DNA from 2 places in the Bradyrhizobium sp. 1(2017) genome. Region 2 is predicted to be linked to the other one. Evidence: predicted binding sites of a transcription regulator. Region 2 holds the regulator's gene; the other holds the start of a gene.

Region 1 (6,696 bases), 170 kb from region 2:
GGGGTGCGGCCGATCGGCGACTGGTCGATGTCGATGATCTTGTCGATATGCTCGAGCCCCTCGATGCGGTCGTGCGGCGCGGCGCCCTCGCTGGCATTGTTCAGCTTCCGGGCGATGGCGCGGTAGAGCGTGTCGATCAAGAGCGTCGACTTGCCGCCGCCGGACACGCCGGTGACGCAGGTGAACAGGCCGAGCGGGATCTCTGCGGTGACGTTCTTGAGGTTATTGCCGCGCGCGTTGACCACCTTGATGGTACGGCGATGGTTCGGCGGGCGCCGCTCCGGGACCTCGACCTCAAGCTCGCCGGTCAGGTACTTGCCGGTCAGCGATTTCGGGTTGCGCATGATCTCGGCGGGCGTGCCTTCGGCGACGATGTTGCCGCCATGCATGCCGGCGCCGGGGCCGATGTCGAGCACGTAGTCGGCGAGGCGGATGGCGTCCTCGTCATGCTCGACCACGACCACGGTGTTGCCGAGGTCGCGAAGTCTCTTGAGGGTGTCGAGCAGGCGGGCGTTGTCGCGCTGGTGCAGGCCGATCGAGGGCTCGTCGAGCACGTAGAGCACGCCCGTCAGGCCCGATCCGATCTGCGAGGCCAGGCGGATGCGTTGGCTCTCGCCGCCGGACAGCGTGCCGGAGGAGCGGGAGAGGGTAAGGTAGTTGAGGCCGACGTCGAGCAGGAAGGTGAGGCGCTCGCGGATCTCCTTCAGGATGCGGCCGGCGATCTCGTTCTGCTGCGCGTTGAGCGCTTCAGGCACGGTCTCGAACCATTCGCCGGCCTTTCTGACCGACAGCTCCGAGATCTCGCCGATATGCCTGGCGCCGATCTTGACGCAGAGCGCCTCGGGCTTGAGCCGAAACCCGTGGCACGCCTCGCAGGGGACGTCGTGGAAATACTTCGCCAGCTCCTCGCGCGCCCATTCGCTCTCGGTCTCGCGGTAGCGGCGGTTGATGTTGGTGATGACGCCTTCGAACGGCTTCTTGGTGTCGTAGGAGCGCACCCCGTCCTGGTAGGAGAACTTGATCTCGTCCTCGCCGGAGCCGTAGAGGAGCGCGTCCTTCGTCTTCTTGGCGAGATCCTTCCACTTGGTGTCGAGCGTGAACTTGTAGTGCTTGCCGAGCGCGGTCAGCGTCTGCTCGTAATAGGGCGACGAGGATTTGGCCCAGGGCGCGATCGCGCCCTTGCGGAGGGACAGCTCCTTGTCGGGAATGACGAGGTCTTCGTCGACATGCTGCTCGACACCGAGGCCGCCGCAGGCGGGGCAGGCGCCGTAGGGATTGTTGAACGAGAACAGGCGCGGCTCGATCTCGGGGATGGTGAAGCCGGAGACCGGGCAGGCGAACTTTTCCGAGAACAGGATGCGCTCGGGGCCGCTCTTGTCGTGGATTTTCGCGGTCTTCTTTTTCTCTTTCTCTTCCGCGGGCGCGGTGGCCGGCGCGTCGGCGAACTCGACGACGGCGAGGCCTTCGGCGAGCTTCAGCGCGGTCTCGAAGCTCTCGGCGAGGCGCTGGCCGATATCGGCGCGCACCACGATGCGGTCGACGACGACGTCGATGTCGTGCGGGAATTTCTTGTCGAGCGTCGGCGCTTCGGCGAGCTCGTAGAAGGTGCCGTCGATCTTGACGCGCTGAAAGCCCTTCTTGAGCCATTCGGCGAGCTCCTTGCGGTACTCGCCCTTGCGGCCACGCACGACCGGGGCGAGCAGATAGAGACGCGTCCCCTCGGGCAGCGCCAGCACGCGATCGACCATCTGCGAAACGGTCTGGCTCTCGATCGGCAGGCCCGTGGCCGGCGAATAGGGCACGCCGACGCGCGCCCAGAGCAGGCGCATGTAGTCGTAGATCTCGGTGACGGTGCCGACGGTGGAGCGCGGGTTCTTCGACGTCGTCTTCTGCTCGATCGAGATCGCCGGCGACAGGCCGTCGATCTGGTCGACGTCGGGCTTCTGCATCATCTCCAGGAACTGGCGCGCATAGGCCGAGAGCGATTCGACGTAGCGGCGCTGACCTTCGGCGTAGATGGTGTCGAAGGCAAGCGAGGATTTGCCGGAGCCGGAGAGGCCGGTGAACACCACGAGCTTGTCGCGGGGAATCTCGACGTCGATGTTCTTGAGATTGTGCTCGCGCGCGCCGCGGATCGTAATTGCGCGCAGGTGCGAGCCCGCGTTCTGTTGTTGACGCTTGGCCTTGATCACTTCGTCCATCCCGGTGGTCCTCAAGGAAGCCCAAAGACACGCGATCGCGCCAATGAAAAAGGCGCGCTTCGCCCGGAACCGGGATCGGCGCCGATGGGTATGGCAGCGAACGTAGGAAGAACGAGAGCGGATTTCCAGTGGCGTTTGCGAATCGTCAACGGAATGTTGGCGCGCTGGCGGCATCTGGCAGCAGGAGCGGGGGACTTGTGATCCCACCAAACAAAAAGGCCGGCGCGAGGCCGGCCTTTCGTGACGATGTGACGTCGGTAGTGATCAGTACTTCGCGACGATCGGGCCGCCGAAGTGATAGTTCACGCCGACCTGCACGGTGTGGAGGTTGAGCGTGCCAGAGTTCAGCGGAACGCCCACACCACCGAAATAGGTCTCGCTGCCGAGGCTGCGATAGAGGTACTCGCCCTTGACCGACCACTGCGGCGCGAAGAACGCTTCGACGCCCGCACCGACGGTCCAGCCGGAGTGGAACTTGCTGTCGGAGACGGTCAGGCCGAGCGTAGTGATGCTGATCTTGTTGTCGATCCAGGCATAGCCGCCGGTGCCGTACAACAGCACGTTGTTGACGGCCCAGCCGATGCGGCCGCGAACGGTTCCGAGCGCGTCGGTCTTGGACGCCACGGTGATGCCGAGTGCAGTCGCCGAGGCGTTGACGTCAGCCCAGGCTCCGTCGGCCTCGATGCCGAACACGACGCTGCCGGTCTGCCAATTGTAGCCGGCCGTGCCGCCGACGAAGCCGCCCTGCATTGCCGGGCTGTTGGCGTCTTCCCAAGCGCCGCCGCCGACGACACCGAGATAGAAGCCGGTCCAATTGTACACAGCAGCCGGAGCAATCGGAGCCTTGGTGTACGGACGAGCCGCCAGGTCAGCAGCCGACGCGGGCGCGGCGAGAGCGAACAAACAGGCCGAAGCCAGCAAAACCTTCTTCATATTCAACTAATCCCAGTCCCAGTTTCTGTTGTGCCTTCCGTAATCGGAAAGGCAGCGGACTCGATGGCCCAACTATTGCCGTGCTTACACCAACGAAGCCGCAAGTTGTGTCTCTCAAAAGCCACAACAGACGCAAAACGTAATGGTTGCTGACTCATTACCGCGCTGATCCCAGCAAAAAGGCCGGCGCGAGGCCGGCCTTCGATTCCAAAATGATATCAAGCGGGTATCAGTACCTTGCGATGAGCGGACCGCCCCAGCGGTAATTCACGCGGATGAGAGCCATATCGACGTCCTGGCTGATACGCTCGGAGCGTGTAACGACCCCAAGCGGAGCGATTACGAAGTTGCCAGACCCGGTGAAGTTGAGGGTGCGGTCGCCGAGGAAGATGTGATTGTACTCGAAGCCGACCGACCAGTTCGGCGCGAATCCGAACTCGACGCCTGCGCCCACAGTGGCGCCCCAACGGGATTCGTTGGCCCGGTCGAATTCGAGACCGGTGGCGAGATCGTAGCTCCGGTAGCGATCGCCGACGACGGCGCCGCCGCCCTTCACGTAGAGCAGGACATTGTTCCAGGCGTAGCCGACCTGTCCGGTGAACAATCCGAAGGCGTTGATCTTGGAACGATCGCGCAGGCCCGTCGCTCCGCTGATATTTTCGCCGGAGAAGTCGGCCCAGTTGCCCTGACCCTCGAGGCCGAACACCCAGTTGGTCGACTGCCAGCGATAGCCGACCTGGCCACCGACCGTGCCGCCAACCGCGTTGTGGCAGCCTTCGCCGACCAGAACGCCCGTAACCGGCGTCACGAAATCCCAGCACTTGCGGCTGGTGCCGCCGCCGCCGTTGATACCGATGTAGAAACCGCTCCAATCGTAGATGGTGGCGACCATCGGTGCCGGAGCCTTCGTGTAGGGACGCGCCGCCATATCCGCCGCGCTTGCGGGGGCCGACAGGCCCATTGCCACTATGCCGATTGCTCCAAGCAGAATCTTATTCATTGCAGTCTCCCCAGTTTCGTCCGCTTCTTGAAAATCCCGAAGCGGTTGATCAGGCGCGACGCCCATATGAACTAAGTCCAAGGCAACGGTAGCCTAAGGTGTGGGCAAAGTCCGTCTCCGAAATGCCACACTCGCGCGCCGACTGATCCGCTGCAACTTGATGAATGTTAAGCGGTTTTCCCCGTTCACGGGAACCGGAAAAGGTTCCGTCGAGACGCGCTTTGCGCCGGCGCCACGGTCCGGCCGGGCCTCCATTCAGGATTGCTGCTCGATAAGAACAAATCTGGAACAAACAGAGGGTCGATGCTATATAATGGGGATAACCTGAGGCGTGACCGGCTGATCGGCGCCCGGACGTGTGCGGCGAGCGTATAGGGTCGCCTCAACACAGGTTGCAGGCCGCGAGGGGCGGTCCTGCGTTCTGGAATTCAGTGGCATTCGGAGTGGAGAGCGGCGATGGCGGGAAGCGTCAACAAGGTCATTCTGGTTGGAAATCTCGGCAAGGATCCGGAAATCCGCCGCACCCAGGACGGGCGGCCGATCGCGAATTTGAGCATCGCCACGTCGGAGACCTGGCGCGACAAGAACAGCGGCGAGCGCAAGGAAAAGACCGAGTGGCATCGCGTCGTGATCTTCAACGAGGGGCTCTGCAAGGTGGCCGAGCAGTACCTGAAGAAGGGCGCGAAGGTTTACATCGAGGGCGCACTGCAGACCCGCAAATGGACTGACCAGAGCGGGGTCGAGAAATACTCCACCGAGGTCGTGCTCCAGGGCTTCAACTCGACGCTGACGATGCTCGATGGCCGCGGTGGCGGCGGCGGAGGCAGCAGCTTCGGCGACGAGCCGGGCGGCGATTTCGGCTCCTCCGGCCCGGTCAGCAGCGCGCCGCGCCGTCCCGTTGCCGCTGGCGGCGGACGCAACAGCGACATGGACGACGATATCCCGTTCTGAGGCTGGATCGCAGGCGGTTCGTCCTTCACATTGGCTTATTCGCCCAGAGCGATAAAATTCCCCAGCAATTGACGGGTAAAGCTCGGTTTTCCGAGCTTGCTCATGTTGTGCGTCAGCTTTTGACAGTGTCCGCTGCCAACCTGAAGGTGCTTCCGCATGAGCCTTGCGCCGCTGCTTGATGCTGCTCCGGCGATCCCGCTGCATGCCTTCGCCGCGATGGCTGCGTTCGTCCTCGGGATCGTCCAGATCGCCGCTCCCAAGGGCGCGCTGCCGCACCGGGCTTTGGGCTGGCTCTGGGTGGTGCTGATGCTTGTCGTGGCGCTCAGCTCGTTCTGGATCCACGAGATCCGTCTGGTCGGTCCGTGGAGCCCGATCCATCTGCTCTCGATCTTCGCATTGGCGATGCTCGTATTGGGTGTGATGGCTGCGAGAGCTCACAATGTTCGCCGCCACAGGATCACGATGGCCTCGATCTTCTTCGGCGCCCTCGTGACTGCCGGGCTGTTCACCTTCATGCCCGGCCGGATCATGCACGCGGTGGTTTTCGGGCCTTGAGGGGTGGCCGAAACTCACTGTCGGGCGCGGGCTGCCGGTGCCTCAAAGGATGCCCGGGAACAGCGGTCCGCCAACCCGGTAAGTGCATGAAAAAACGAACGGAAAAAGCGCTTCCCGGGACCCCGCAAGGGTGGTTATCAGGGGTGCGATGCGCTATATGATTCCCAGACAAAACCTCACCGGATTTCCCCTTGGCTGACGACGACAACAAGCCCGGCGACCAGCCGGCGCAACCCTCAGACATTCGCCCCGTCTCCATCCTCGACGAGATGAAGAAGTCCTACCTCGATTACGCCATGAGCGTGATCGTGTCGCGTGCGCTGCCCGATGCGCGCGACGGTTTGAAGCCGGTGCATCGTCGCATCCTGTTCTCGATGAACGAGCAGGGGTTCACGCCGGACAAGAAGCACAAGAAATCCGCCGGTATCGTCGGTGACGTCATGGGTAAATATCACCCGCACGGCGACCAGGCGATCTACGACGCGCTGGTGCGCATGGCGCAGGACTTCTCCTTGCGCGAGCTGCTGGTGGACGGGCAGGGCAATTTCGGCTCGGTCGACGGCGATCCGGCGGCGGCGATGCGCTACACCGAGTCGCGCCTGACCAAGATCGCGCAGAAGCTGCTCGAGGACATCGACAGCGACACCGTCGACTTCCAGGACAATTACGACGGCTCCGAGAAGGAGCCGGTGGTGCTGCCGGCGCGGTTCCCGAACCTGCTGGTCAACGGCGCCGGCGGCATCGCGGTCGGCATGGCCACCAACATCCCGCCGCACAATCTCGGCGAAGTCATCGACGCCTGCGTGGCTCTGATCGACAACCCGTCGCTGACCATCGACGAGCTCATCAACATCATCCCGGGCCCGGATTTCCCGACCGGCGGCATCATCCTCGGACGCCAGGGCATCCGCAGCGCCTATCATCTCGGCCGCGGCTCCATCGTGATGCGCGGCAAGGTCACGTTCGAGACGATCCGGAAAGAACGCGAGGCGATCGTCATCACCGAGATCCCGTATCAGGTGAACAAGGCGACGATGGTCGAGCGCATCGCCGAGC
Region 2 (6,696 bases):
ATGCAGAACATCGCTGAGCATATGGAAGTCATCGGCGCCGACGGCGTCCATGTCGGCACCGTCGATCGCGTCGAGGGCAACCGCATCAAGCTGACGAAGAAGGACAGCGGCGAGGGTAGCCACAAGGGCCATCATCATTTCATCGACAAGGGGCTCGTTGCCGGCGTCGAGGGCAACAAGGTCCGCCTCTCGGCCAAGGCGTCGGTGGCCGTGACCATGGAAGAGGAAAAGTAGGGCGCTCCGCCGCCTGTTCCTGATCCGTACCGCTATTCGTTGATCTGCACGTTCCGGTAGCCTCTGCACCCGTCGCATATCGCAAGGTGCAGAGAATGGCGGAGCCGGGCCGGCCAGGACGCTCCCAGGGAGTAGCTGGAACGTGGCCGGTCGGCCGCGCCGCGCCGGCTGGCGGGCTGGTGCCGGTGGGCTTCGGCCTCTGGCCTGCGATCGTCGGGACGTTGCGGGAATGGGTGCGTGCCGAGGCCGGTTCCGGGCGGCTGTTACCGTGGGTGCCGGTCGCCTTCGGCGGCGGCATCGCGCTCTATTTCGCCGCCGACCACGAGCCCGTGCTGTGGGTGGTCGCCGCGACGGCCGTCGCGCTCCTGCTCGGCGCTGTCCTGCTGCGGCGGAGCCGGCTGTTTGTCCCCGCGATCTTGATTGCGGCGGTTGCCGCCGGTTTTGCCGTGGCGACCTGGAAGACGGCGCGCGTCGCGCACACTGTTCTGGCAAAACCGCTCTATTCGGTGTCGCTGTCGGGCTTCGTGGAAGCGCGCGACATCCGCGAGCGTACCGACCGCTTCGTGCTGCGCGTCACCGCGATGGAGGCCCAGCGCAGCGAGGTCAAGCTCGAGCGCGTGCGACTGTCGGTGCGCAAGGGCACGGCTCCCGAGGTCGGCAGCTTCGTGCAGCTGAAGGCACGGCTGATGCCGCCGATCTCGCCGGTGCGCCCCGGCAGCTACGACTTTTCGCGCGACATGTTCTTCCAGGGCATCGGTGCTTCCGGCTTCGTAATGGGCGCGATCACGGCGTCAGTGCCGCCCGACGCCGGCGGGTTGCGGCTGCGCTATGCGGCCTTCATGCAGGGCCTGCGCGATGCGATCGACGCGCGTATCCGCGCGACACTCGAGGGCGACAACCGCGCGATCGCGACGGCGCTGCTCACCGGGCGGCGCGACGCCATCACCGCGCCCGTCAACGATGCCATGTTCATCTCGGGCCTCGGCCATGTGCTGTCGATCTCCGGCTATCACATGGCGGTCGTTGCCGGTGTCGTATTCTTCGCGGTGCGCGCGCTGCTGGCGCTGATCCCGGGGCTCGCGGCCGGCTTTGCCATCAAGAAATGGTCGGCGGCCGCCGCGCTGGTGGCGGCCGCGTTCTATTTGCTGCTGTCGGGCGCGGAGGTCGCGACGCAACGCTCGTTCTTCATGACCGCAGTGGTGCTGATCGCAGTCATGGTCGATCGCCGCGCAATCACCTTCCGCACGCTGGCCGTGGCGGCGCTGATCGTGCTCGCGGTCGCACCTGAAGCGCTGGTGCATCCGAGCTTCCAGATGTCGTTTGCGGCAACGCTCGGGCTGGTCGCGCTGGTGCAGATCGGCATGCCGAACCTGTTTGCCTCGCCCGATCATTCGGCAACGGCTCGCGTCGCGCTGTGGGGCGGCCGCGAGATCGCGATGCTGTTCCTGGCTTCGCTGATAGCGGGGCTGGCGACGACGCCCTATGCCGCCTTCCACTTCCATCGCGTGACCCCTTACGGTGTCCTCGCCAATCTCGGGGCAATGCCGGTGGTCTCGGCACTGGTGATGCCGGCGGGGCTGCTGGGACTGCTGGCGGCACCCTTCGGGCTCGACAGCGCGTTCTGGTGGCTGATGGGAATCGGCATCGACTGGATGGTTGCGGTGTCGCGCTGGGTGTCGGCTCTGCCGGGCGCCATCGGCCGCATCCCGGCGTTCGGTATCGCGCCGTTGATGGCGGCAAGCCTCGGCATCATCGTGATGGGCCTGTTGCGAACGCCCCTGCGCTGGTCCGGCGCCCTGGTGCTGCTGGCGTCCATCGCCTGGGCCATGTCGGTGCGGCCGCCCGACATCCTGATTGCCGGAGACGGCGCGAGCGTTGCGGTTCGGGGCCGGGACGGGCAGCTGCTTGTCATGCGCGCGAGCAAGGACAGCTTTCTGCTGAGGGAGTGGTTAGCGGCCGACGCCGATCGGCGCGATGCCGCGAGCAGTACGCTGGCCGACGGCGTGTCGTGCGACGAGGCCGGCTGTGTGACGCCTCTCGCCGATGGCCGGTTGGTCGCGCTGTCCTTGCGCATCGACGCGCTGGCTGATGATTGCAGCCGCGCCGCACTGGTGGTGACCGCGCGACCCGCGCCGCCGGATTGCGCGGCGATGGTGATCGATCGGCAGCGGCTCACGAGCCAGGGCGCGCTGGCGTTGTCGCAGCGTGGCGATGGTTTTGCGGTTCAGGCGGTGAGGGCGAGAGGGACAAGCCGGCCCTGGCTGCCGGCCGGCGCCGGCGAGGGTGATTTCGGCGGGAGCCTTGCGCCCAAGGCGGCGGCAGCCCGCAACCGCGACGCAACGCCGGCGGAGGCCGACTTGCAGGCCGACGATCAATGATAATTGCGAGGAGTTGGTCTGCGAGGTTGGTCCGGGTCCGACCGGAACTCCGCCGGGACACAAACCATACCATCTCGCCGGCTAGGGCCGGCGATGGCATTTGATCCAGGCCCGACCTGGGCGGCCGGGGACGGCCCATCAGTCGATCGGCAGGCGGCGCGTCGTGCTCGGCCGACTGTCGGTGATGATCTGCGGCTTGTGCTCGCGCTCGCCGATCGGCTGGGTCACCGGCAATTGCAGCACGGTTGCGCGCTGACCTTCGACGAGCTGCGTCACCAGCACATATTTGCCGTCCGGAAACTCGATCGCGTCGTGATGGCGATCGGGAATCTGCGGATCAATCTTGCCGAACTTACCGACGCGGGAGTTGATGGTGCGCGTCCAGATCCAGCGATTGTCGTAACGGACGTTGTCGGCGAAGGCGAGCTCCGTTCCCGGCAGCAGGCAGACGGCCACGGTCGGATCGGCCGCAGAAGCAAAGCCACGCGTCGAGGTGCCGCGAAACGTCGTCGACACGATCGTCTCGCCGACTTCGGCGGGCCGCGATGCAACGGCATGCAGGCTGTAGTCACACATCGGGTGCTCCTCTTTCGATGATAGCAACCCGCGCCTCTTTCGGAGGCGCAAGCCTCTATCAGAGTGGAAGCATACAACGCTCTGCTTGGTTGTGGGCAAATCTGCGGCTGGTGTTCGCGGGAAGCGATCACATTATTTTTTCAAATCTATTAGGAACAAAGCCCGCTTCAGTGCATTCGGCGAATGCCGGCGTCAGTGGTGCGCGGGCGTCGACGCATCGCTGTCTCGTCGATCCCTTGAGGTCGCAAAGCATGAGCTTCGCGGCGGTACGCCGAGGACCGCGCTGGAAAAGTGCCGGACAATCTGCGCAGTACCAGAAAGACCATCCAGCCGGAGCGGGCAACCTGGTCCGCTCCAATCGGAATCGTTGGTATCGAATGACCGCTGGTCGTCTCAGTGCTTTCTCAGTACTTGCGGTACAGCCCGATCAGCTTGCCTTGGATCTTCACCCGGTTGGGCGGCAGGATGCGTACCTCGTAGGCGGCGTTGGCGGGCTCGAGCGCGATCGAGGCGCCGCGGCGGCGGAAGCGCTTGAGCGTCGCCTCCTCGTCATCGATCAGCGCCACCACGATGTCCCCGGTATCGGCGCTCTCGTTGCGCTGGATCAGGGCCATGTCGCCGTCGAGGATGCCGGCTTCGACCATCGAATCGCCGCGCACTTCGAGCGCGTAGTGCTCGCCTGAGCCGAGCATGTCCGGCGGTACGCTGATGGTGTGACTGCGGGTCTGCAGCGCCTCGATGGGCGTGCCGGCCGCGATGCGGCCCATCACGGGCACCGCAACGGGGCGCTCGCCCTCGTCCGCGGGCGGGCTCGAGGTCGTGCGCACCTTGCCGAGATTGCCCTCGATGACGCTTGGCGTGAAGCCGCGGCGGTTGCCGGCTGCGGCCTGCAGCTCCGGCAGCTTGATGACTTCAATCGCGCGGGCGCGGTTGGGCAGGCGGCGGATGAAGCCGCGCTCCTCGAGCGCGGTGATCAGGCGATGAATGCCCGACTTCGAGCGCAGGTCGAGCGCATCCTTCATCTCGTCGAAGGAGGGCGGCACGCCGCTTTCCTTCAGACGTTCGCTGATGAACCGCAGAAGCTCGTATTGTTTGCGCGTTAACATCTCGACCAAAGTCCCCCGGTTGATGTCGTTCGATTCCGAGACGCTGAATTGAAGCGGCGAACCGCTACATGCTCGAAACAAATCATGAACGGACACTATATGTTCGATATGTGTTCCGCAACTGCTTAATTTACCGTGAACGCGACGAAGTTCGCGGAATGCGTGTGGCGGGACCGTTCAGGCGGGCAGGCGCAGCACCTCGCAAGGCGTACCGGCCTCGGCTTTGGGCGCGAACGGCATGCGCACGAGAAGTGCCTGTGCCGCAGCAAGATTCGCAAGCAGGGAGGAATCCTGAAGATGGAGGGGGAGCGCAACGAGCGTGCCGTCGTCGCGCTCTTCCAGACGCGCGCGAAGGTAATCCGCGCGCATGTCGTTTGCGCCCACGTCGCGGCCGAGCACGGCGCGCTCGTGGCGGTGATGAATCACGGACCGGCCCGACAAGGCACGAATCAGCGGCACCATGAACAGGAAGGCGCACACATAGGATGATACCGGATTGCCGGGCAGGCCGATCACCCGCATCGCGCCCAACCGCCCATGCATCATCGGCTTGCCCGGGCGCATCGCGATCTTCCAGAACGCCATCGAGATGCCTTCGTCCCGGAGCGCCCGCTGGACCAGATCGTGGTCGCCGACCGAGGCTCCGCCGGTGGTGATCAGGACGTCGGCGCCGCTCTCGCGGGCCCGGCGGATGCCGGCGGCGGTGGATTGCAGCGTATCGGCGGCAATGCCGAGGTCGATGGTCTCGGCACCCTCGCTGCGCGCGAGCGCGTGTAGGGCATAGCCGTTGGAATAGACGATCTGGCCGTGGCCGGGCGTGGAGCCCGGCATCACAAGCTCGTCGCCGGTGGCGAGGATCGCGACCTTGGGGCGGCGGCAGACGCCAAGCTGCGGGTAATTCATGGCGGCGGCGAGAGCGAGATCGCGCTCGGTGAGGCGAACTCCCTTGCGCAGTAGCACATCCCCTTCGGAGAAGTCGACGCCTGCGGGACGGATGTGCCGCCCGGCAGCCGCGGCTTCCTTGATCGTGACGCGCCTGCCGTCGGCAACGGTATCCTCCTGGATCACGACGGCGTCCGCGCCATTGGGGATCACGCCGCCGGTGAAGATCCGTACCGCTTCGCCGGAGCCGACCGTCTCGGCGAATGGCCGGCCGGCCGCGACCTCGCCAATGACCGTCAGCTGAGAATCAATCGTCGCCGCATCGGCCGCGCGCACCGCGTAGCCATCCATCGCGGACATCGCCTCCGGCGGCTGCGTGCGCAGTGCCGCCACGTCGCGGGCGAGCACGCGGTGGAAGGCTGCATCGAGCGCGACCGTCTCGTCAGGCAGCGGCTCTGCACCCGCCAGCACCGCGGCAAGCGCGTCGGAAACCGGCATCAGGGCCAAAAGTGAAATCTCCTGCTGGGCCGCTCGGGCAATCGGCAGCGAGAGTTCTAGCCGAGTGCGGGCGCAGAGGCAAAAAGCGGCGACGCAGGATAATTCGTCCCGCCTATCGATATTTTCGTTCAGAACGGCGGCTCAGATCCGCCGCGGCATGATCCGAAAGGCGAGACAGACCGGCAAGAGGATAGCCATGGCGAGGACGAGGAGGACGAGCGCCACGGCCAGCATCGGTCAACTCCCGCTGGGGCGGTCCGGGCCGCCGTCCAGCGCGACATCAGGAGCTTTTGGGCCTTGATCCTTGTCGGGCATCGGGTCGGCCTGGGATTTCAAGTCGGCCGCCTTGCTGATCAGCTTGGCGGACAGCTCAGAGTCCGAGGTGGTTCTTGCAAACTCGAGCAGGAGAGAGGCTTGCTTCGTCAGATAGGTTTTGCCCAGCACGTCGATCAGTCCGATGTAGAAGTCCCAACGGACTCATGAGTCCTGACGCAGCCATTCGTTCCCGGAACTTTGTATAAAAATGCACAGAGGAATTCGGTTCCTCGCCACCCGTAAATTTAGTTCCGGCGCCCCCGAACCAGCCCGCCTGGCGGTCAGACGCCCAGCGCCCTCAACGCGTTCCCGACATCGCCGGGCGAGGTGACGTGCACGGCGGTGAGGCCGCGTGCCCGCGCCCCTTCGACGTTCTCGGCAAGGTCGTCGAAGAATACGATTCGGCTGGCGGGCACACCGATCGCCGTCACGACGTGGTCGAACGCCTCCGCATCCGGTTTGCGTAGGCCGATGCTGGACGACAAATAAAGCTCGCGGAAATGTCCGAGCACGCCGGCATATTCCTTCGAGAAATAGTCGATATGCGGCCGGTTGGTGTTGGAGAACGCGTAGATCGGCATCTGCTTGGCCGCGCGCGGCAACAGCTCGGCGATATCAGGCATCTCGCCGGCGAAGATCGCGTTCCATCCCTCCAGAAACTGCGCATCCGAAATGCCGATTCCAAGCGAGGTGCGCAACGACTGGAA

Evidence for each region. Region 2 encodes LexA, which represses DNA repair genes until DNA is damaged. Its sites were predicted from a motif close to TGTTCNNNNTGTGTTCNG; they were not measured.
Region 1: a site for LexA is predicted at 2,298-2,315, ahead of uvrA (excinuclease ABC subunit UvrA). Genes of this name have one in related genera too.

Annotation. Positions count from the first base shown of each region.
Region 1 is NZ_CP050022.2:4,323,128-4,329,823, reverse strand. It holds gene uvrA (excinuclease ABC subunit UvrA) at 1-2,201, opposite strand, end outside; gene HAP40_RS20500 (outer membrane protein) at 2,466-3,134, opposite strand; gene HAP40_RS20495 (outer membrane protein) at 3,364-4,134, opposite strand; gene HAP40_RS20490 (single-stranded DNA-binding protein) at 4,591-5,085, shown strand; gene HAP40_RS20485 (DUF2306 domain-containing protein) at 5,242-5,640, shown strand; gene gyrA (DNA gyrase subunit A) at 5,832-6,696, shown strand, end outside.
Region 2 is NZ_CP050022.2:4,488,331-4,495,026, reverse strand. It holds gene HAP40_RS21305 (DUF2171 domain-containing protein) at 1-234, shown strand; gene HAP40_RS21300 (ComEC/Rec2 family competence protein) at 330-2,612, shown strand; gene HAP40_RS21295 (hypothetical protein) at 2,751-3,188, opposite strand; gene lexA (transcriptional repressor LexA) at 3,593-4,294, opposite strand; gene glp (gephyrin-like molybdotransferase Glp) at 4,472-5,683, opposite strand; gene HAP40_RS21280 (hypothetical protein) at 5,912-6,118, opposite strand; gene HAP40_RS21275 (HAD family hydrolase) at 6,271-6,696, opposite strand, start outside.